Regions from separate parts of the Paenibacillus sp. D9 genome, predicted to be linked through region 1. Evidence: riboswitches for the same ligand, from Rfam matches in the RefSeq annotation. Region 1 holds a riboswitch; each other region holds the start of a gene.
What was found. A riboswitch is a leader RNA that binds a small molecule or an ion and turns the genes downstream of it on or off. The one in region 1 is predicted to bind cyclic di-GMP.
Positions count from the first base shown of each region.

Region 2: another riboswitch for cyclic di-GMP. It lies ahead of VE23_RS15800 (amidase); the one in region 1 lies ahead of VE23_RS12965 (response regulator).
Region 3: another riboswitch for cyclic di-GMP. It lies ahead of VE23_RS01345 (response regulator); the one in region 1 lies ahead of VE23_RS12965 (response regulator).

Region 1 covers NZ_JZEJ01000001.1:2,827,094-2,835,189, reverse strand. Annotated here, with positions in the region: gene VE23_RS12995 (endospore germination permease) at 189-1,262, shown strand; gene VE23_RS12990 (spore germination protein) at 1,265-2,791, shown strand; gene VE23_RS12985 (Ger(x)C family spore germination protein) at 2,788-3,924, shown strand; gene VE23_RS12980 (helicase C-terminal domain-containing protein) at 4,105-5,673, shown strand; gene VE23_RS12975 (hypothetical protein) at 5,971-6,249, shown strand; gene VE23_RS12970 (helix-turn-helix domain-containing protein) at 6,391-6,642, opposite strand; cyclic di-GMP riboswitch class I at 6,789-6,874, shown strand; gene VE23_RS12965 (response regulator) at 6,935-7,291, shown strand; gene VE23_RS12960 (DUF342 domain-containing protein) at 7,322-8,096, shown strand, end outside.
Region 2 covers NZ_JZEJ01000001.1:3,518,361-3,526,456, reverse strand. Annotated here, with positions in the region: gene VE23_RS15805 (nucleobase:cation symporter-2 family protein) at 1-1,155, shown strand, start outside; cyclic di-GMP riboswitch class I at 1,252-1,337, shown strand; gene VE23_RS15800 (amidase) at 1,462-2,358, shown strand; gene VE23_RS15795 (family 2 glycosyl transferase) at 2,482-4,689, shown strand; gene VE23_RS15790 (hypothetical protein) at 4,686-7,769, shown strand; gene VE23_RS15785 (HEAT repeat domain-containing protein) at 7,807-8,096, shown strand, end outside.
Region 3 covers NZ_JZEJ01000001.1:281,714-289,809, forward strand. Annotated here, with positions in the region: gene VE23_RS01320 (ArsI/CadI family heavy metal resistance metalloenzyme) at 1-423, shown strand, start outside; gene VE23_RS01325 (protein-tyrosine phosphatase family protein) at 427-870, shown strand; gene VE23_RS01330 (MarR family winged helix-turn-helix transcriptional regulator) at 975-1,424, shown strand; gene VE23_RS01335 (flavin-containing monooxygenase) at 1,476-2,531, shown strand; gene VE23_RS01340 (arsenite methyltransferase) at 2,778-3,578, shown strand; cyclic di-GMP riboswitch class I at 3,834-3,919, shown strand; gene VE23_RS01345 (response regulator) at 4,004-4,708, shown strand; gene VE23_RS01350 (hypothetical protein) at 5,153-5,614, shown strand; gene VE23_RS01355 (sigma factor-like helix-turn-helix DNA-binding protein) at 6,632-7,051, shown strand; gene VE23_RS25590 (DUF6075 family protein) at 7,171-7,578, shown strand; gene VE23_RS26890 (C40 family peptidase) at 7,607-8,096, shown strand, end outside.

The DNA.
Region 1 (8,096 bases):
ATCGGTATACCGAAGCATACTTTATGAGACAATATGGGAATAAATGCTGCGAAGTTCTAATTCCCGAATCAAAGCTGGAACTTTATCGAAAGGAATTTCTGAAATGAGTAATTTGGGATGAAGATGAAGAAGGTGGGGAAAGTAATGGTACTGCTTCCATTTAGTGTTTCACAGGGTAAGGTGAGTTGATGCCGAAAATTTCAGTTTTACAGTCATACATGATCATAATACTTTCTGTCGGTTTGCTGAACCACGTCATCATCATACCGTTACTGCTCGGTGCATCAGGGCGAGATGCCTGGCTTGTAGTACTTCTTGTTTTAATCGCTTCGCCAATTTGGATTGGCATTCTGAGCTATATCCTAAAAAACATGAACGGAATGCATGTTAGGGATTGGTTAAAGCAACAATTCGGAATGGTTCTCTCGGCAACCTTGATTGTCCTATACAGTGTACTTGTATGGCTTATGGGACACATTTCCTTTAAGGACACTATAACATGGACAATTGCAACTTATATGCCTCAATCTCCAATGTTTATTCTCGCAGGAACAACGCTTTTCGGATGCTTCTTCGCGGCATTTCAAGGGCTTCGCACCATTGCAATTTTAAGCGGGATATTGTTGCCTTTTGTTGTTATTCTGGGTGACCTTGTCATGACTGCAAACTTTCAGTTTAAAGACTACACCATGCTTTTTCCTCTACTCGAAAATGGGATATCTCCGCTTTGGAAAGGCATTCCCTACGTAGCTGGGGGATTGTTGGAGTTGTCGTTGCTGATTTTGTTTCAGCACAAGTTAACGAAAAAACCAGGTTTCAAAAGTTTAATGCTTATTTGCATCATATTATCCGGGCTAACGATCGGCCCTTTGATGGGCTCGATTACCATGTACGGCCCTGATGAAGCGGCAGACCAACGATACCCCGCTTTCGAACAATGGAGAATGGTTCGACTGGGCGAGTATGTGGAGCATGTTGATTTTTTCTCGATTTACCAGTGGTTATCCGGTATGTACATTCGAGTTTCCCTTTCCCTGTTACTCTTAAGCGAATTGTGGAAATTGCAAAAGTATAAGTGGTTGCCTATGTTTCTGGGCGCTTTATTCATGCTGGTTGCTACATTGTTGCCAATCAGCGATATGCTTTTTCAAGACCTGCTCAGCCGATATTACTTTCCTTCGTTTTGTGTCTTTACCATTGGGGTCATGTTCGTATATTTCGTGCGAATTATTATTTCAACATTGAGTAAAAGGAGCAACTGAAGATGATAAAGCTTTTCAGAAAAAAATGGGCAGGTGTCTCATCGTCCTCGCCACAAAAAAGAGCAACGGTTACACAACCGCTTAATGAGCAAACACTTCTTCAACGGTTTCAAATGTGTCGTGATGTTAAGCATCATGCTTACAAATTAAAGGTTGGCGACGATCAGTCGAGGATCGTTTTACTGTATTGCGATGGGTTATGTGACAATCAACAACCCCTTCAAGAGATGGCGATTCCTCACTTGACCCGGTTTTACGAAAAATATGGCTTTCATAAAAATGAGGAAGTCGTTGAGTCGTCTCAATTACAGTTATTGCGCATTTCCTTCGAGGAATGGGAGCAGAAATCCGAAACGGACATTTTTGAGGGTAAGCTACTTTTGTTTATTCCGACACTAATTTCTTTGTTCTCCCTCGACATATCGAAAAAACCGGCACGCCAGCCCGAAGAATCCAACATTGAACACTCTATTCGCGGCTCAAAGGACGGTTTTGTCGAGGAACTCGGCGTCAATGTCGCGTTAATTCGGAAACGAATCAAGTCAACAAGCATGGTATACGAAACGAAAACCGTAGGTGTCCGAACAAAAACAACCATTGCGATTCTTTATATGCAAGACATTGTTGATCCCAAAATCGTCCAAGATATCAAGACTAAATTGGATCGCCTTCAAATTGACGGAGCGTTTAGCGCCACTCAACTGGAAGAGTTAATGGAACCGACCAAAGCTTTATTTCCTTTGATGGGCTATACGGGAAGACCTGATTTTACCGTTAACTGTATGATGAATGGACGTGTAGCGCTTATTGTGGAGGGTACACCGGCTGCTTTGATCGCTCCGGCCAATTTGTTCCTGCTCCTGAAAACACCCGAAGATATCCACTTTACTGCTTTGTCTGCTACGTTTGGACAATCGCTTCGTTTGCTCGGATTGTTCGTATCACTCATGCTGCCCGGTTTTTGGGTCGCTATTCTTGCGTTTCATCAAGACCAACTGCCCTATTACCTTCTTGCAACACTTGGCGTTAACCGGCTAGGCATTCCTTTGGGCTTGGCTGGAGAAATGTTTCTCGCGCTTGTCTTTTTGGAAATATTGCGGGAAGCCGGTGTTCGATTGCCCTCGGCGGTTGGGTCTACGGTTACGGTAGTAGGAGGGCTCATTCTGGGGGATGCGGCGATTCGTGCAGGATTTTTGTCCCCTAGCACTGTTGTCATAGGCGCGATTACGCAAGTGTTCGGTTCGACGTTATCCAGCCAGTCACTGGCCGGGACAATTAGCATTTTGCGTTTCTTCATATTCGCACTGTCCGCCATCCTTGGGATCTATGGTTTCTTACTTTCTTTATTTATTTTAACAACTCATTTAGCCTCTTTGCGTTCATTCGGATTGCCTTACCTGGCTCCGGTTTCGCCTCCATATAAAGATTTCGCCAATGCCTTGTTCCGATTACCATGGAGATGGCGGAAAACTCGGCCAGACATGCTAAATACTCAAGATTCTACAAGCCAAGGGGATAAGCAGAAATGAACGCATACAAATTTACCGCAGTTCTTCTGCTTCCCTTCTTTCTCACCGGATGTTGGAGCAGATACGAAGTGCAAAACATGAATTATGTAACTGCTGTTGGAATTGACTATGCGGATGGTCAATACATCATTTATGCGCAGTTGCTCGATTTCTCGACAGTGGCAAAACTGGAAGGACAACAGAAAGCGGAACAACCTCCGGTCTGGATCGGTAGAGGAAAAGGTATCTCGTTTACAGAAGCAGCGAATGATTTATACAGCACTTCGCAACAAAGGTTAAACTGGGGACAAATCTCTGCAATCTTGTTTAGCGAAAGGTTATTGAAGGAACGAAAAGTCGGTGAAGTGTTAGAACTGATTAACCGATATCGTGAGATAAGGTACTTAGCTTGGGTGTTCAGTACGCGCGATCCCCTTGACGAGGTCTTAATTGCGACTCCATTTTTCAGATTATCGCCAAAAGCATCGATTCTACATAACCCCGAACAGAGTTATCGGCAGCGTTCTATCCTCGCTCCGATCCGCCTGCAAAAATTTGTAATGGATTCAAACGAAAAGGCGAAGACAAGCTACATACCAGAATTATCTGTTCGAAAGGATCAATGGAAGGAAAATCAAAAACCGCATGAGCTGCTTAGATATTCAGGCATACAAATATACGATAAGGACAAATATTACGCACGCATGAGCCTCGAAGAAATAAAAGGATTGCCATGGCTGAATAAACACACAATCCGACTGCCCGTTGACTTGTTTTCCGATAACAAGCTTGTTGCAGTTCTCGTCGCAGAAAAACCCGAATATGACGTCAAACCAAGGGTTAAATATGACAAAGCATATTTCGATATTTCCGTTAAGGTGAAGGCCGGAGTAAATGAGCTACATGCAGACGTTACGGAGCAAGAACTCACGCAACTGGCTCAAAAAGAAATTGAGCATCAAATTAGGCAGACCTTTCAAACCGCGTTTGAAAAGAGAATAGATATTTATAATCTAGGGGAATCTCTTTTTCGCAGGAATCCGTATGCGTGGAAACGGATTGCATCTGGGACTGTACTAAACAAAGATTCCTTACGAACGATCAACGTTAACGTACAAATCGTGTACCCTGGCAGGTATAAACTTTCACCTTGATATTTGGTTGTGATTTACTTTGCGGGTGGTGTCAGCTTCGCTGGTACTGCCCCTATATGGGGCATTGGGCGACCGGTGCCCGTTTCATTTGAGTTATAACCTCCTTGACAAACTGCACCGGAAGGAACGGGCTATCGGGCGAAAACCCGGTTTGCCCGTTTTTACAATTTGCCGGAACTGATGAACGTCTTTAAGGAAGTGGCCGACATTCAGACGGCGGACATGCTCCAGCTTCCGGTTCCGAAAGCCTACTTCCACAATGTATCCGTACCGCCAAGCGAGTTTCAACGCGATATGGTCGCGGATCTCGCCCGCCGCGCCGAACAGGTACGAGCGAAGCAAGTGGAGCCGCACGAGGACAATATGCTGACGATCACCAATGATGGACGCAAACTGGCGCTCGATCAGCGGCTGGCCAATCCGATGCTCCCTGACGATGAAGGCAGCAAAGTCAGCGCCTGCGCGGACAATGTCTACCGGTATTGGGAGGAACATCAGGAGCAGCGGTTGACTCAGTTGGTGTTTTGCGATTTGTCCATCCCCAAGCAGGATGGTTCCTTCAACGTCTACGACGAGCTGCGACGCAAGCTGATGGAAAAAGGCATACCGCCTGAGGAAATTACCTATATTCACGACGCCAATACGGAGATCAAGAAAAAAGAACTGTTCGCCAAAGTACGCAACGGCCAAGTTCGGATACTGCTCGGATCGACGTTTAAGATGGGGGCGGGCACGAACGTGCAAACGAAGCTGATTGCACTTCACGATCTGGATTGCCCGTGGCGTCCAAGGGACCTGGAGCAACGCAGCGGACGCATTATCCGGCAGGGGAATCAAAACAGCGATGTGCACATTTTTCGCTACGTCACCGAGAACACGTTGGACGCTTATCTTTATCAGACGCTGGAGAACAAGCAACGCTTCATTTCGCAAATCATGACCAGCAAGTCGCCGGTGCGTTCCGCCGAGGACATTGACGAGACGGCCCTCTCTTATGCCGAGGTCAAGGCGCTGGCGACCGGCAATCCGTACATCAAGGAGAAGATGGACTTGGACATTCAAGTGTCGAAACTCAAGCTGCTTAAAGCGAACCACTTGAGCCAACGCTACGCGCTGGAGGATCGGCTGCTCAAAATGTTGCCGCAGCAAATCAAGTCCACGGAGGAACGGATTGTCGGCTATGAGCAGGATGCCGCTTTGTTTTTACGATCCAAAGCGAATGTACAGGAGGAATCGGAGGAATCGAAGTTTCCCGGAATGGTTATCAAGGATTTTACCTATACGGAGCGAACGGCAGCAGGCGCGGCTTTGATGGACGCTTGCAAAGGCATGACTTCGCTCGATCCGCAGGAAATCGGCAGCTACCGCGGATTTTCCTTGTGGCTATCCTTCGACAGCTTCGGCAAGGAGTACAAGGCGACATTGCGCGGTGCGTTGGGTCATATGGTGACGCTCGGAGCGGATGCCAGCGGCAATATAAGCCGCATCAACAACGCTCTGTCGGATTTGCCCGCGAAATTGGCATACTGCCGCGAGCAACTTGTGACCCTGCGTCAGCAAATGGAAACGGCAAAGGAACAGATCGCGGCTCCTTTTGAAAAGGAGCAGGAGTTGCAAACAAAAGCGGCGCGGCTAGCGGAACCGAATACCCTGCTAAATATGGACAAACGGGAAAACGAAGCCGTGGACAGCGTGCCAGACGAAGAACCGGAAGCGCCGGAACGACGGGCTATGGGCCGTGAGCGATAACGGTCTGACACCGTCGTTCCTCCCCTTCCTTCCTGCTATAGTGGAAGCAGGAGGGGACACATATGGAATCGACGTTTTTATCGCGATTGCTCCATCGACTGATGACACAAACAATACACTCTGGAGCTCCATTGGTGAGGATGCCGGATGAAGCTTGGGTCAAGGAACTGTTGGAGATGGAGAGTTAAGAATCTAGAAAGTAAAACCGTAATCTATAAAGATAGTTCCAATAATTTCTTGAGATACCTCTCCTTTCACTGTAACATCGGTACATTCTAGAGGAAGGGAGGGGTAAATATGCATAATATTGGTCCAGAGTGGTTGAGACCAGCTTTCGATCAAAGATTTATTGAAATTGCAAAGGAAGCTGGAAGTCAAATGGAGGTTGAACAATTCCGAATTAGGCAAAACGAAATAGAGAGGCTGCTTAAGGATGAATTAACACAAACCCATGTGGATCTTCTTCTCGAGTTGGAAGACATTCTTAACCATCGGAGTACTATTGAAAAAGAGAGGATCTATTTCGCAGGTCTTAGGGATGGGATGTATCTATTACGGAAACTAAATGACCTTTGAGTTGCTCATTCGGACGTAGTAAGTAGAAATCGCATTGTCGGGGGATTGATTTGTCTCCACTCAATGCGATTTTATTTACTATCACGAATACAGGAAAAGGGGAAGACAATTCATTCGGGCTTCTGGTTGTCCTTATTTCAACTAATTTTTCTGATTCGATTCGATATCATTTTCACAGTCAATTTCTACAAGTTTAATCATCTCGGATGCTTTGATGTTAAGTGCCCTGGACAAGGCAAATATTGTAGAAATGGTCGGCTGATGAATACTTCTTTCCAACATTGAAATGTAAGTTCGATCAAGATCGCTTCTAAAGGCTAGTTCTTCTTGACTCAACTTATTGTTAATCCTCAACGTTTTCAGAATTTTAGCAAAGTCTAGTTCAACTGTCATAGTTACCCCCTTTAGAGCTTTATAATCAGTTAGTATGGAGGTGATAACAACGGAGTATACTCTACAAAATGGGTTTATTTTAAGAAATATATGTAGTAATATTGGACTATATAAGATTTAAATCGACAGGAACTTCATAGTTCTCACAAACGAAACGACAAACCTATTGAAAGTAGGGACTCAAAATTATGGACCTCAGGAAGATAATTTTCACGGCTGCCAAGTTACCGAAGGTAAGGTGAACCTCTATAACATCACTTGATGTTTTTTATTTTCAAATGGAGGGATGCCTATGGCGAGAATTATGATTGTAGACGATAATTTTTCTATTCGCTTATTGATTTCAGCCTTAATCACGGATGCAGGTCATGAAGTCGTTTTACAAGCGACAAACGGTCAAGAGGCATTGAACGCCTATTTCAATACAAAACCCGATTTGTTGATAGTTGATTATCAAATGCCTGTCATGGATGGCATTTCGCTTATAAAAGAAATCAAAAAAGATGATCCTGCAGTCAAAGTCTTGCTATGCACCGGCTCCATTGATGTGTTAGAAAATGACGGATTGACTAAAGATATTGCAGTGCTCTCAAAACCATTCGACAACAATGAATTATTAGGATTAGTTACAGCAGCTCTAGAAAATTAATTCTCAGTTGCTGTCGATGAGGTGATTCGTATGTCAGACTTTATCAGTGAGCAAGAAATATTGAAGCTATTGAAGAAACTTGACCATGATTCCCAAGAGTCGGAAAGTGAACGGATGGGGTCATCTTCAGTAGCGGGAATTAACATAGAGGGTCAAATAAAAGATGGATACATTAAAGTCGAACAGGGTAAAATCATTATCGGGAATCCCTCCAATGGGGGTAAAATTCCGACGATTGAAGCTCAATTACCTGTCATCCTATTTGTCGATGGTCAAGAGATCAATAGAAGAATGAAAATATCATCAGAAAGCGTCATTGAGTGGAAGATTGAAGAAAAGCCATTATTTGAGATTGAAGTTTCGGATGATAAGTTAACAGCGTATTTGATTGTTCATCGTCCACAGAGGTATGCGTGGGTGTTATCTGATAATACCTCAACTTTAGATTTGACCCTTACTGCCAAAGAAGATTCAGCGATTATTTTGGAAACACTAAACTTGCAGGATATTCTCGCGGTTGTTGAAAACATGAATATCAAAATGAATCTTGATGTTGCAGTTATTCAAACCGAGATTATTCAACCTACATATAGACCAGTGACCATCGCCAGAGGAAAAGCTCCGGTGCAGGGTCAAGATGCTCGTTTAGATATTTTCTTTTCAGAAAATATCGAGAACATATTTACAGAGGTAAGAGGTTTTGTGGATTTTAAGAATCATTTGAATATTCCTTCTGTCAAAAGCGGAGATGTAATAGCAAAGAAGACACCCCCCGTAGACGGTCAGGCGGGGTATGATGTCTTTG
Region 2 (8,096 bases), 690 kb from region 1:
TGCGGCCTCGCCACTCTTTTGCAGGTCATGAAAACGCGCTTCTTCGGCAGCGGCCTCCCGGTCGTGCTCGGCTGCACGTTCACGGCGGTCGGGCCGATGATCGTCATCGGCAAGGAATACGGCCTTGCGACTGTATACGGAGCCATCATCCTGTCCGGCTTGTTCGTTCTTCTGGCCGCACCTCTGTACGGCAAGCTGCTGCGTTTCTTCCCGACCGTCGTCACCGGATCGGTCGTCACGATTATCGGGCTTTCGCTCATCCCGGTCGCGATGAACAACGCCGCCGGCGGTCAAGGAGCGGCTGACTTCGGCGCTCCGCGCAATCTGCTGCTGGCGCTGCTCACCCTCGTCGTCATTCTGGTCGTCAGCCGCTTCGCCAAAGGCTTCATGCGAGCGATCGCGGTGCTCGTGGGCCTTGCCTCAGGCACAGCAGCCGCGTATGCGATGGGCATGGTCAGCTTCTCCGGCGTCTGGGACGCTTCGTGGTTCAGCATCGCGCAGCCGTTCTACTTCGGCGCTCCGCATGTGAGCCTCGTCGCCGTCGTGACGATGATCCTCGTCAATATCGTCAGCATGGTGGAATCGACCGGCGTATACCTCGCTGTCGGCAAGACGACCGACCAGCAGGTCGACGAGAAGCAGATCGTGAACGGCCTCCGCTCGGAGGGAGCTGCGATCATGCTGGGAGGCATCTTCAACGCCTTCCCTTATACGGCCTTCTCCCAAAATGTCGGGCTCATTGCGCTGACGAAGGTCAAGAAGCGGAGCGTCATCGTCGCTGCCGGCGCCATCATGGTGCTGCTCGGCCTGCTGCCGAAGCTCGCGGCGCTGACGACCGTCGTGCCCAGCGCCGTGCTGGGCGGCGCCATGATCGTCATGTTCGGCTCCGTCGCCGCTTCCGGCATGGGCATTCTCTCGGAAGTCGACCTGCGCAAGGAAGGCAATCTGATGATCGTGGCATGCAGCCTCGCCGTCGGCCTCGGTTCCGCCACCGTGCCGGCGATGTTCGGCCAGCTTCCGTCGGAAGCGTCCATGCTGCTGCAGAGCGGCATCGTCACGGGATCGCTGACCGCGATCATCCTCAACATCATGATGTCGCGGCGCCAGCGCGAAGCTGCTCCGGCCGCATACCAGGAAGCCCAGGAAGCTTCGTAGAGCGTTTTTAGCCGTGTCTGCTGGGAAGGGCTCTGAATGGATAAGGTTGGACTTTTAGCGGTTCATGGATTATGATTTCATTATTACTGATGTGCTTCACGATAATGGCAAACCTGTCGGAAAGGCAGGGACGCAAAACTAGAGGGCCTAAGGGCGAGAGCCTATGGCAGCCAGTTGCCGAACGAAGAAAGAAATAAGAAGGTTCCCTTCTTCTTATTTTTTATGTGTATCCTACACAGTTCGGGTTGCTTTCCCGGACTGTTTTTTATTTCCGGGCCGCTGAAGCCGTTGCAGGCGGGGGATACCGTGATGAAATTAACTTCATTGATCTGCATTCTTTCCTTGCTTCTTCTCGCTTGTTCCGGAGTCGCAGATGCCAAAGCGAGCCATGCTTTCACGAAAGCTCCGACCCTATCCACTTGGCTGTGGGATACTTCAAAAATCGTCTCTCAGACGGATGTTATCATCGAGGACTTGGCTGCCAATGGAGTGAGTCTGCTGCATCTGCAGATCAATCCCGCCATTGAGCCCGGCTGCTACAAGGATTTCATCCGAAAAGCCTCCCAGCGCGGGATTCGCGTTCACGCTCTGGACGGAGCTCCCGAGTGGGTCGAGGCCGGAGGATCCGCCCTTCAACAGACATTTCTGACTTGGCTTCAAGGCTATCAGCAGTCAGCCTCCGACAAGGAGAGGTTCGGCGGAATCCATCTCGATGTCGAGCCTTATGAATCCGAAGGGTACGAGCAGAACGCCAATCGGTACATCGAGAACTATCAGACCATGATGCGGTCGTTTCAGGAGTGGGCCGATCGAAATCAGCTGGAGCTCGGAATCGATATTCCCTTTTGGTTCCATGGCGTCAAATATGACAATAAGTATGGAGCCGGGTTTCTTGCCGAGTGGCTCTGCAAGCAAGTGAAATTCATCACGATCATGGCTTACCGTGACAAGGCCGCCGGAGACGAAAGCATCCTGTCGGTATCGGCAGCGCAAATGAAGCTGTTCGAGAAATATCAGGTAAGAGGGTCGGTTGCCGTCGAGACCGGCAAGCTGGCTCCCGATTACAGCTTCGTGACCTTTTATGCAAAGAAAAAGGAATATATGTATGAGCAGCTTGATCAGGTGTACCAACGATACAAATCCAATTCTGCTTTTGAAGGCATAGCCATTCATCACTACGACAGCTGGATGAAAATGACCTAACTCTTCCTTCAAGCGGGCTCCGGAATTCCTCCGGAAGCTCGCTTTTTATATGGGACCAATTTACTGGGAATTGCGTTGACATATGGGTGAAACTGCCTATAGAATGGCAAAGGAGGTTATGACATGACTGGAAAAATGAAGATATTAACCGGATTTTTGGCGATTTTTGTCGTTCTAGGGGCCGTAATCGTTTATCAATATTCACTCTCTCCCAAGAAGGAGAGTTCTGAAACCGCTTTCCAACAGGAGGGCGGTTTAAGTTTTGTCAGCAAGACGGATTCGGCTTCGTTTTATGTCCATGACGGACAGAAGTGGAGCAGGATGTTCATCAAAGGCGTTAACCTTGGCGCCGGAAAACCAGGGGCTTTTCCCGGAGAAGTCGCCATCACTTACGAGGAGTACTTTCGGTGGTTCAAGTACATAGCGGAAATGAACGCCAATGCCATCCGGGTCTACACGATTCAGCGCCCGCAGTTTTACAATGCCTTGCTCGATTTCAATGAACAGCGGGAAAAGGACGGCAAGCAGCCGATCTATGTGATCCATGGCGTATGGGTGAACGAAAATGATGTGTTGACGATAGAGGATGCGTTCGGTGAAAAGGATAAGATACTGAATGATGTCGTCGAGAGCGGCAAGGAAATCGTCGACATCATTCATGGAGACCGATACCTGCCCGTCAACAAAGGGCATGCGGACGGCACGTATACCTCGGATGTGTCGCGTTATGTCATCGGCTGGATTCTCGGAATCGAATGGGAGCCTTCCTTTGTCGTCGGAACCAATGAAAACAATCCCGCCCGCAGCGAATACAACGGCAAATATCTCTATACCGAACAAGCTTCACCCTTCGAGGCCTTCCTGGCCGAAGTGGGCGATAAGATCATCGGTTATGAATCCGAGAAATACAAGATGCAAAGAGCCCTCGCCTTTTCCAATTGGGTCACGACCGATCCGCTCAAACACCCCAACGAACCTTACAAGAACGAAGATCTCGTGTCTGTGAACGTGGAGCATGTCAAAGGACATGAAAGCTTCAAGCCCGGCATGTTCGCATCCTATCATGTCTATCCTTATTACCCGGATACCTTCAGCTTCCAGACCGACTACATCAACTACAAGGGGCTGGACGGCAAGCCGGATCCCTACCTTGCCTATCTGGAGGATATCAAGAAAATCCATACCATGCCCATTGTGGTATCCGAATTCGGCATCCCGGCGTCTAGGGGAAAGGCTCATGAAAACAGGGTTACAGGCTTCAATCAGGGATTCATCGACGAGAAGACCCAGGGAGATATGCTCGTTCATATGATCAATGACATCCATGCGGCCAACCTCGCCGGAGGTCTGGTCTTCGCGTGGCAGGACGAGTGGTTCAAGCGGACCTGGAACAATAATGATCTCGATTTACCGGACTCCCGTCCCTACTGGTCGAATCCTCAGACGAACGAGCAGCATTTCGGCCTGCTTGCTTTCGACCCCGGCAATGGCGAGACCATCCGTTCCGTGGACGGCCAGGTCGATGACTGGGCCGGGGACGCTCCCCTGTATGAGGATGAGGAAACGAAGTTGTCCGTGAAGAGCGACGAGGCGTATGTATACTTCAGAATCGATGCCCGGAATTATGATTTTGACAAGGATACGCTGCTTCTTCCCATCGACAGCATCGAAGGTCAGGGCAGCGACCGCTTCTCGGCCTATGGAATCAGCTTCGGCAGGCAAGCTGACTTTGTATTGAAAATACATGGGAAAAACGACTCCCGCCTTCTCGTTGATCCCTATTATGACAATTATCTTTTCCGCTACGCGGTGCAGACCAGCCTAATCGAGGATCATCCGGATGCCAGCCGCAAGAATTCGGGCCTGTTCAACCCGATCCGGCTCGCTCTGAACAAGAGAGTCGTCATTCCGCCCGGGAATGCCGTGATTCCTTTCACCGGTTACGAGACGGGGCAGCTGACTTACGGAAATGCGAACCCCAAAAGCCCGGACTACTACTCGCTGAGCGATTTCTACTACTCGGAGGGACAGCTGGAAATCCGTATTCCATGGCAGCTGCTGAATGTGATGGATCCTTCCAAAAAAATGATCATCGACGATATGCGCACCCGCGGCAAAATATCCCCGATTAAGACAGAGGGGTTCAATATCGGCATCAAGAAGCTGGCCGGCGACTCGGGCGCAGCCTCCAAGCAGCCTGTGGCCATGGAGCCGTATGCTTGGGCGGAGTGGGACCAGCCGTCCTATCACGAGCGCCTGAAGCCATCCTACTATATTCTCCAAAAGGGATTTGCGGCATTGCCGGAAAATGAGGGTTTGACGGAAAAATGAAACTAAAAAAAATCAAAGCGCGGTACCTTCTGCTCCTTCTGCTGCTCGTTGCTTTGGGAGCGCCGTTCGCACTGTGGCTCGCTGCGCCATCGAAGGATCTCGACATCGTCGTGCTCAACAAAACCTTTCCTGTCGAAACGAAAGCATCCGGCAACGTGAAGCAGCTCGATTACAGCAAGCAGCGCGGCTTGTTCTGGCTGATGGACCATTTGAAAATGCGGAAGCCCGAAACCGGGAAGGCTTATGGTTTCCGCACGGATTATTACGGGAATTTCATGTCCGGAGGGAAGCTGGTGAACAAGCCGCTTCAAAAGCTGGACCGGATTCCCGACGCCATCTTCATCTCGGATACTTACGGCACAGGAAATTCAAGGGCCGAAGGTGTCGAGGCAGCCGGAATTTCGGGTTTGACCAAAGAAGAAGTCGGTTTCATTGCTACAAGTTACGCCAAGGGCGCAACCGTAATCGGAGAGTACAATATTGCGGGCGATCCGACCTCGCCGTCGGTATCCAAGGAGCTTCAGTCCATCTTCGGCGTCGCCTTTACCGGCTTGGCAGGAAAGTTCTTCTCGGACCTGACGTCAACCGCCGATGTGCCCAACTGGATTCGTGCTACCTACGAACAGCAATACGGCAAAAAATGGAGTTTGTCGGGAGCGGGCATTGTCATCGCGGGCAACAGCCGAATCGTTGTCCTGCAGCGCGATGCCGGATTTACGGGAAGCTCCGTCCAGCTGTCTATGGATGAGGAGCATCAAGGCGATTACGGCGCCCAGAAGGTGGATTTCTACAACTGGTTCGAGATCGTGGAGCCCGCCGAGGACGCATCTGTCATCGCATGGTACAAGCTGAATCTTACGGATGAAGGACAAAACCAGCTGAAGCCGTTTGGTCTCGATGGCCGGTTTCCTGCCATTGTTTCTCATTCTGCCGGAGGCAAGCGCGCTTTCTATCTCGCCGGAGATTTCACCGACTATCGCGGCCCTTCCAAAATCAATTCCTTTATCGGCGCTTCCACGCTTTACCGGTATTTCAGCGTCAAGAGCGAAGGGGATCTAAGCTATTTCTATTGGCATTTTTATGTGCCATTCATGTCGAAAGTGCTGAAGGATACCAAGCCTGCAGAAAAAATCGAAGCTCTTGGCGAGGAACAACGGGCGCATCTGCCTTTACTGGACGGAAAGCAGTTCTCCGTCTATAAGAACGGGAGCAGGCAGCAGCTCTATGTGAACGGCGTCGACATCGGGGCAAGCATTCCGGGCTACGACAAAGGCGAGCTGCCGGACGATCCTGCCTTCTATGCGGATTGGCTCTCCAAAATCGCAGGCATGAACGCCAATACGATTCGGGTATACACCTTGATGCCATCGGCATTCTATCGCGCGCTGGATATATACAATCATGACCATCCTGACCGAATGCTGTACCTCATGCAAAACATAGCCGTGGATGCAAAGCCTCGCGGCGGCAATTACCTGGATGCGGATTACCGGGCGGCGTTCGCCCAACAAACCGAAACGGTGATTGACGCAATGCATGGCCATGCCGAAATCAAGCAAGCGGATGGCAAGGGAACCGAGCTGTATGCCAATGATGTGTCCGGCTATGTGCTGGGATACTTGATGGATCCGGAATTAAGTGCGGAGAACGTGCAGGCGACGGATGACGGGAATGCTTTCTTTGCCTTCGACGGCGACTATGTGACGACTGGCGGCAAGGGCACTCCAACCGAGAATGCACTTGCGTCGCTTCTAGAAAAAACCTACGCCTATGAGCAGACCAAGTACGGGATGCAGCATGCTGCCGGAATGGTAGGCATTCCCGAGATTGAGTCGGTGTACCAGAGGGGGTACGAGAAGGCAGGCGAAGCCGATCGGCCAACAGTAGATTTCGATCGCTTGATGCCGACTTCCAAAGCGGCTGGCGGCATCTTCAGCGCATACAACGTCTTTCCGGACAAGCCTGCGTTCCAGGCAAGGGACTCGGCCGGGAAGCCGTCTTACCGAGAATACGGAACCTATGTCAGCGAGTTGATCACCCGCAGCGAGCATCCGGTTCTGATCAGTGAATTCGGTCTGTCTACAGGAAGGGGGATGACGGAGGCCGGGCAAGGGGAGGGGCTTGCCTCTCTCATCCGCTTGATCCGGGACAGCGGAGCCGCTGGGGGGCTGCTCTATGAATGGGCAGATGAATGGGGCACAGGCAGCGGGGATTTCCAGGCCGCCGCGGTTCCGTCCATGCGGGGCAGCCTCTGGCATAACACGGTGGATCCGGCTCAGAATTACGGCATTCTCGCCTTGGAGTCCCAGGCGCTCACGGATTATTCCATGACACTTCGAGGCTCCGGGCCTCTGAATTCCATTGCCTATGCGGCGGACGAGTCCTACTTCCACATCAAGGCGGAGTTCAACCGATGGCCTGATTTCAATCGGCAGCAGCTGATGATCTATCTCGACACCGTCGATCGCAAAAAAGGCGAGTACATGCTGGCACCCGACGTCAACGAGAACTGGTCCGGCGCCGAGTTCCAAATCCGAATGGACAATAAGGACAAGGCTGAGCTGCTTGTGATGCCGAGTTACAATGCAAGCCGGGGTTCGTATTATACAACGGTCTCGTCTACGGGACTTTTCGAGCGGATGAAGAGAATGGAGTCCTCCGAGTATGTCACCAAAGGGGGAAGGAAAATAGAGGCCGTCTATACGGACGAGTCGGCTTTGACCCCCGGGGCGTTTCAAACGGGCGGCAGCAACTTCTATTTGGACGGAAAGACGCTGCATGTGCGGATTCCGTGGGCACGGCTCAACTTCATCGACCCTTCCAGCCTGCTTGTATGGGACGATGACAAGAAAAAGGGAATGGGTGTGGCTTCAGACTCCCTTTCCGTCAGGATGACCGATGGCATCGTTGGCTCGCTGATCCTCATGGATAAAAAAACTCAGCATGTCGATTACCATTTTCCGGAAAGCGTTACTTCATCGGGTTACCGGACGTTCTCATGGAGCACTTGGGATGCGCCGGACTATGCTTCCCGTACAAAAGGCAGCTACGATGCGGTCAAAGAAGCCTTTACCAACTGAATGCCGATGAAAATCATTTCGCATTAGGAGATTCTACATGACGAAGCAAGCTTTTTATTTACTCTGGATATCAGGCGGATTGATTTCCGTCTTTTTCCTGGCCATTGTCGTTACATGGCTGTACGGGCACTTCTTAACAAAAAGCCTCGCCCATTTGAACCGCAAGCTGAATGTGCTCTTCTCCTCCTTCAAGCTCGCGACGCATGAGGAGGAGCAGGAGGCAGTAACTCGGATTGCAGATTACGTGGGACGCAGTCCGCGCAAAAAAGAGATTCTCATCGGCATCATTGTCGCGCAGGGCGAGGATTTCATCGAATCAAATGCGGA
Region 3 (8,096 bases), 2.5 Mb from region 1:
TCTCTGGAGTTCTATCGCGCTTTTTTTGGGGCCGAACCGAGTAAGATTAAAGATAATTACGCCAAATTCGAGTTAGAAGAACCGGCGCTGCATTTTTCGCTCAATGTGCGCCCCTTCGAACAAAAGGGTGTACTGAATCACTTGGGCTTCCAAGTCAATAATACGGAAGAAGTGCTGGCCATAGGGGAGAGGCTTCGTCAAAGCGGACTGCTGCTGATTGACGAGATGAATACCACATGTTGCTATGCGGTGCAGGATAAAGTTTGGGTGTATGATCCGGACGGCAACGCTTGGGAGATTTTCTACACAAAAGAAGATTCCGAATTCGAATCCGCCGGAGAAGCCAGGGATTTGTCCCTTTGCTGCGCGCCGCCAGCGGCCCCGGTTCCGATTGAGTTTGGATCGTTTAAAAAAGGAGTATAGTCTATGGCGTCTGAAAAAACCTACCATGCTTTGATTCCGGATAAAATTTTCATGGGCGCGGCAACTGATGTGGAATCGATGGTAAAAAATGAAGGTATCGACGTGATCGTGGATCTTCGCGGCGAAGCGACGGAATGCACCTATCCAGCGGCGAGTGCGAAATGGATTCAAATTCCGTTAGCAGATCATGCCGCTATGCCGCAAGAAAAAGCCTTCGGTCAAGCGATCCAGGCCGTCACCGAAGCTTATCACCAAAACAAGAAAGTTGCTTTTCATTGTGGCGGAGGAAAGGGACGGACCGGTACGGTAGCCGCTGGCACCTTGCTTGCCTTGGGATTAAGCGATACGCTTGACGAAGCCGAGGCCAAGGCAAAGAGCATTCGCAACATCATTGATATTAAGCCATCACAGAGAGAATGTTTGCACCAACTATATCCCGGTAAATAAGCAAGCAAGAGACCACTCAGCCGAGTGGTTTTCTTTTTGTGCGATTAAAAATATTTGCAATTTGCAAATATATATTGTATAACTGAAACATGAGGTGAATCACAGTGGAAAATGTTCGCGAACTATTTCAGATCATGACACGCCGTTTTGGGTTTCTCAATAAAAATTGCTGCACCGCCGGTGGCTGCGATATTTCCTTAGTGCAAAGCCATATTCTTTACGAGATCGATCGTCAGCATCAACCGTCCATTCAGCAGGTAGCCGAGGCGTTAGGAACCGATATAACGACCTTTAGCCGACAAATCCAATCGTTAATCAAAATGAACTTAGTGAAAAAATCGCCCGATCCCAACGACCGAAGGGTATTTGTGCTTTCTCTCACGACAGAAGGCAAATATGTAGCCACAACGATTGACCAGCAATGTAACGCTTATTTAGCAGAGATTTTCTCTCACATGAACGATTTTGAAAAAGAAACGGTCATTCGCTCCATTAAGCTTTTGAATGAAGCTATGTCAAAATCCAGCCTTTGCTGTTCCACCCCCATCGGGTGATTTCTTTTCTCTAATACTTGCATTTTGCAAATAAATCGGAGGGTGTTGGGTATGAATGAGGTATTGGATACGATTGTCATTGGAGGGGGGCAGGCGGGTCTGGCTTCCGGCTATCATCTACAGAAGAAAGGACTTCGATATCTGATTTTGGACGCGGGCGACGAGGCGGGGGGCTCGTGGCCGCGTTATTACGATAGTCTCAAACTGTTCTCTCCGGCACGTTTCTCGTCGATGCCAGGCATGACATTCCCCGGCGATCCGAATGGCTATCCCAAGCGTGATGAAGTCATTCGTTATTTACAGGATTACCGGGCAAAATTTCAATTGCCGGTCCGAACCAATCAACGCGTAGCATCGGTCGAAAGGGATGGAGAAGGGTTTACGGTCCGTACGATGGTAGGGGATACGTTTCGGGCACGCACCATCATTAATGCGGCCGGCTCATTTCACAATCCCTATACGCCAGTTTTACCGGGGCAGGAGGCGTTTCAAGGCCGCACACTTCATTCCTCCGAATACCGGAATCCGGAGCCATTTCGCAATCAACGCGTAGTGGTGGTCGGGCGTGGCAATTCTGCCGTACAGATCGGAGTTGAGCTGGCCGAGGTGAGCAAGACGTCTTTAGCGGTACTCCGGCCGATCCAATTCATGAAATCGAGGCTGTTGGATCAGGATGTGCATTTTTGGATCAAACTGATTGGGTTTGACACCTTTCCTTTTTGGCGGTTCGGGAAAACCGCGCCGAGTTCAAGTGCGGTGAACGATTCGGGCGGGTACAAAGAAAAAGTAGCGGCAGGAAAACCAGATCAACAACCGATGTTCACATCCTTTTATGAGGATGGCGTGATTTGGCCGAACGGGACAAAAGAGCCGGTAGATACGGTGATCTTTGCGACAGGCTACCGGCCGTATCTTCCCTACCTTCAAGCGATTGGCGCGCTGGATTCGGAAGGAAGGCCGTTACATCAAGCAGGCATAAGCGACGTTCCGGGACTTTATTATGTGGGGCTGGAAGGGCAGCGTTCCTTTGCTTCTGCTACCATAAGGGGGGGGGGGCCGGACGCGCAGTTTGTTGTTAAAAAGCTTTTGCATCACCTTAAACACTGAATGCTTACATTTTTTGATAAAAGGATGGGACCGACTTGAACCTCAATTGGTTTGCTGCGGAAATGCTTATGAAACAACGCCAAAGGGAAATCGAACGATCTGCTAGAGAAGCGTGGAAATGGTCAGACGCTATGCAAAAGCAATCGGTCCGATTCTTTAACCGACGGCCAATCATTCGTGCAACACCAACGGCTTGCTGCGTTACGAGCTGCTGTTGATGTATAAAAAACTAAGGAGTGAACTTTCATGAATCAAGTAAGTAATGATCAAATTCGTCAAAACGTTCGGAATCGGTATAAAGAAATCGCCTTACAGGACGTAGGGGCGGGGTCCTGTTGTAAGCCAGCGCCAGCCAATGATTGCTGTGGTTCGGCCGCGGATGTTTCCGCTAAAATGGGCTACTCGTCAGAAGAATTAACAGCCGTTCCAGATGGGGCGAATCTGGGCCTCGGCTGTGGCAATCCGCAAGCCATTGCTGCTTTGCAACCGGGAGAAGTCGTGCTGGACCTGGGCAGCGGCGGCGGGTTTGATTGCTTTCTTGCCTCCCGTCAGGTGGGCGCTTCCGGCCGCGTCATTGGTGTAGATATGACACCGGAAATGGTCAGCCGCGCCCGCGAAAATTCCAGTAAAAGCGGATTTACCAATACGGAATTTCGGTTGGGCGAGATAGAGCATCTGCCGGTTCAGGACCACTCGGTTGACGTGATTATTTCAAACTGTGTCATTAATCTGTCCCCATCGAAGCAGCAGGTGTTTGACGAGGCGTTCCGTGTGCTGCGTGACGGCGGCAGACTGGCCATATCGGATGTCGTGGCAACAGCCGATTTTCCGGAAGAAATCAAGCAGGATATCGACCGTATCTATTCAGGGTGTATTTCAGGAGCTTCCTCTATCGGGGAGTTGGAAGCCATGCTTGCGCAAAGCGGGTTTACCCAAATTGAGATCGAACCTAAAGACGAATCCCAGACGTTCATCAAGGATTGGATTCCCGGCGCAAATGTCGAACAATACCTGGTGTCTGCCGCGATACGTGCCATCAAGGCTTGAGCCGTGAAGGGCCGAACTGTTGCAGCTCGAGTTGAGTTGAACATGTTCGGCATAAACAATAAGGCGCTGCCGGTAAGTTGGCAGCGCCTTCGCCTTTGCTTAGCGTATATTTTCGTTAAAATGTTGGCGAGACCCCCGAAAGAAGAAGTGGGTTGCGCTATGTTCGAACATACGTTACTAAGGTTGACACCAAGCAAACTTTTTGGCATCTATTGAAATATGGTAAAATAAATTAATTCAATATGTCGAATAGACTAGGAAAAAAGGCAAACCTGATCGAAAGACAGGGACGCAAAGCCACGGGTCTTCTGCACTAGTGCAATGATCGCCGGGTTACCCTCTCAAACCACACCAAGATGACAAGCAGGCACGCCAGTGAGAGGGCGTGTCTTTTTGTCATTTGAAAATAAAAGAGGTGATCGATTATGAACAAACAAACAAGCTTTTCTGTAGAGATAAAAGATATGATCCGTAGGAACGGGAGTATCAAAGTATTACTGGCGGATGGTGACCTAGCTTGGCAACAGCGACTCGCTATGTTGCTTGAATCCGAGCCAGATATTTATTTATCTAACATCGTTTCGACAAAAGAGGAAGCGATTCGAGCGAGTGTACAATTAGACGTAGACGTAATGATCTTGGAAATGATTTTGAATTCGCCCAAACGAGACGGGCTGGACGCCGTAGCGGAGATTCTCAGAAATAAAGAGTTACCGATTATTGTCCTTTCTTCGATACATGATCCGGAAGTCATGGTCGATGCAGTTGTTGCCGGAGCGGTCAATTATATTACAAAGTCCAACTATATGGACATACCGGTTGCGATCAGAGAAGCTCACCGACGTCAGTCCTCTCTCCATGCGGATGTCGCGACGATAATCCGTAGTGAGATCGAGCTTATAAAGCGAAAAGAATTGCATTGCATGCTCACACCTACGGAAAAAGAAATTTTGCAACTCATAGGCTTGGGCTATCGACAGACAATTATCAGAGAATTACTTGGCATTACTTCGAACACCCTAAAATCGCACGTTCGGCATATCACTCGTAAATTCGACACCCGATCCATTCGAGAAGCTGCTGAGAAGGCGAAACGAAGAGGTCTGTATGATCAGCACTATGCTACGTGAGTTAATGGGACTGAAATTGAAACAAGCTTTGGGAAAATTCGGGGATTTTCGACAAAATTATCATGACAGAGGGTGACAAAAAGATCACCCTCCCCATTCGAACTAATAATAGGTAAAATGAAGGGGTAATCTAAGGGAAAATAGGAATATTATCCCGTACCAAAGGAGGTGGAGAGAAAAAAGATGAATGCTGGAGATTGTTGTCGTGAATCGGAGTCTGAAGTAAATCAAAATGGGACAGGCTCTCGTAAAATGAAGAGGATGGTGCCTTTAACTTACGTAATTATGCGGCTGTCCCCAATATAACAATGAAGGGATGATCGTCATGGATCAATTAGAAACGGAGCGTGAATTATGTTTATTAACATGGATTGATTTGCACTTCATTCAGCAGTTTTGCGGAAGGAGAGTTGTAGTATTTCTTGGAATTGGGGAGGGTGTTTGATGAATCTTACTCAACAGTCCATCCCCTATGAAAAAGTTGAAGCATGGCTTATGTCCTATAGTGATTGGAAAGCAAGGTTGGAATATGCGCAGGCAGAGCTTAAGCATATTCCGGGATTAACGAGGGCTTTGCATGAGTGGGTGAATCATGGCAATGGAAGAAAACAAGAACCATTGTTGCGTACGGTCATTCATCGGATAGAGATCACTGAACATGAAATCCCGTTGCTATTATCGAGAATCGGATTGATCGATTACGCTTTCTCGGCTCTCACCACAGAGGAAATTTTGTTCGTTCGTCTACGATATTTGGATAAACTGGCGCTTTCGGTCATTATAGATCGCATTGCACTTTCCCGCCGCGCGTTCTTTTATCATCGGAAGCGAATTCTGCATAAAGTATATCGAAAAATCAAAGATCGGGCGGTCCTGTTGGAACTGGATTCCTTTGGAGAAGACTGATCATATCATTACTTCAGAAGATGCACATACGCATCTTCTATTTTTATGGTTCGTGAATTGAAGAATATCACCTCAATCCCCCATCTTTTCAAACAGGCTCTAGGGTCTACCCCCATTTTTAGCAGTCAGTTCAATCTCTCCGAGTACGATTAACTCCTCACCAAGAGATGAGATGCCGTGAATCTTTCTTGCACCGAACATGCACCGAACGCTGCACTAGATTTGCTCTTGTTTTGCACGAATTGTGCACCCGATATGCACGATTTTCCTGATACGATGATAGTATAGCAAGCTTAAGGGCAGCCTACAAGATCATCGGCTGTCCTTTATGTTTGTGAAGCAAGGATTGACGAAACGGGCATAACTTGTTCCATGGTTTCGTCATGTTTCCGCATTAAGTCGTACAATCATACCGATGAAAGGAGGGCGATGATGCGGTTCCTATTAATCTGTTTTTTTAGAAATAGGTAGAAATGCATCCTGAACTGGATACATCTGTATTTATGCTATGCGCATTACTTTGCATTCCAGCCATTGAGCGCCGCTTCATTTTTTGCTGTGATGATCAGCAAAAAGAAGCGAAGCGCTCTTTTTTATTTTCTGATTGAAACCCAAAAGAAGGTAGCTATTACAGTGACGAGTGCTGAAGGCATGTGATACGGGACAGTCAAAAAGGAGCGTTTGAACTAAAACGTAGGACAACACCATCATAAAACAGACTGGCTATTCCTCTCGCAATGGTGTTGCCATGTGAGGAGGGAAATTGATATTATGTGCCCCACGTTGCATGCAATGTCAAACCACGATCCTTTTATGTGTTTTTACTATTCGTATGGCTCATAACGCCTCAACGATGGATATTACTATCAGACTTGGCTGCAAATCAGCATTGGATTGCTGAGCGGCAAGGTCTTTTTTATTTTTGTAACAAAATCAACAATCGTTTTAAAGGGAGCGTTGGCTGTCGCTCTCCCCCTCCATTTTGGTTTGCCCACAAACCAAAATGGAGGGACGAATATGAAAAGGATTAATTTGCGGGACATGTATCCCTTTATCAAAACGGATGTATGGATCGACTTAGATGATGAAGTGGCACAAGAAATCCGCCGTTTCGACTTAAACGAAAGTGCATATAAATTGCGCACCTATCGTCATCGCGCTTATTACTCGCTTGATCGGAACGACGGTATAGAACAAGATGTTCTTTTCCTTTCGATTTCCCCGGAGGAATATTACGAGCGTAAGCTTTCCAATGAGCAGCTTTATGCGGCTATGTGTCGATTGCCGGAAAAATCGTTCAGACGAATTTATGCTCACTTCTTCTTAGACATGAGCAAAGTAGCGATTGCCCAAGCTGAGCAAGTTGATGAACGGGCAGTACGAAAATCTATTGAACGCGGCTTAAAACAAATGGCGCAGTTTCTCAAAAAAATGTGATTGCGGTAGGTCAAAGGGTCCGATTTTCTTGCCAAAATGAACAGATAGGTAAAGAGCTTTATGTAGGCGGCGGCTGGTTATAACCAGCCGCTCATTTTCCATGAGGGGGGCAGGTAACAATGAATCCGATTCGATTTCGAGATGCTGAACACGAAAGTTTCTACTATCGGATGCTTGATGAAAGGAAATGCAGCGACGGCTATCATCGGGCACTTTTCTACACATTAGGTATTTCCCGCGATACTCGGAGTCATATCCGCGATTTGTTTGATTTTTCTAATGGGGGCATTAAGCCCGGAGGTCTCGCAGCCTCGTGGCAAACCGGTAGTTCTATCCGCGTGTGCAGGCTTGCTTTTAATCTTTGGAATGGCTGGACGGAAAAAGGTGGGGAACGCTACTCTACTCCCCACGAATTATTCGATTGCAGCTACGCTCCCTATTTTTTTGAAGCGATTCAACTTCGTTATCCGGATTATTGCCGAAGCCAGGAGAAGAATTTCAAGCGGCTGAACGAACAAGTTCGCTGAATGTCAACTAGTTAAGGGAGTGGAATAGATGAAGGATATTAAAACGAGGACTGTTGTGAAAGACATTAAACGTTTGGACAAACTGCCAAACTTGATGGATCGTGTAAAACATTCGAGCGCACGCACAAAACAGCATAAAGACAATGACAAGACGATTTCACAATCTCCAAATGAATATGCGCAGCACCATTCTGCATCGGCCATAGATAAAACGGTACGTTTTCAAATTGGTATGGGCGTGGTTGCTAGCAAAAGATTGATAAGGCTCATTCAAAAAAGGCGGGCAAAGTCAGAAGGGGATACGGTATCGATACAGAACCCCGCTGCTATAATTACTAAGCCTTCAGGTACACGTCAATTGCGACTTGCCCGTAGGTTGCATCTCCGCAAGCCGGTAGATGGGAAATATCTCTTGTCAGCTAACCATCAATCAAAAAAACAACGCTTTATACGGAGCCGGGTCAATGCCCGGCTTTTGCATCCTCTTCGCAAAAATAGCTTTACTAACCGAATTCTAA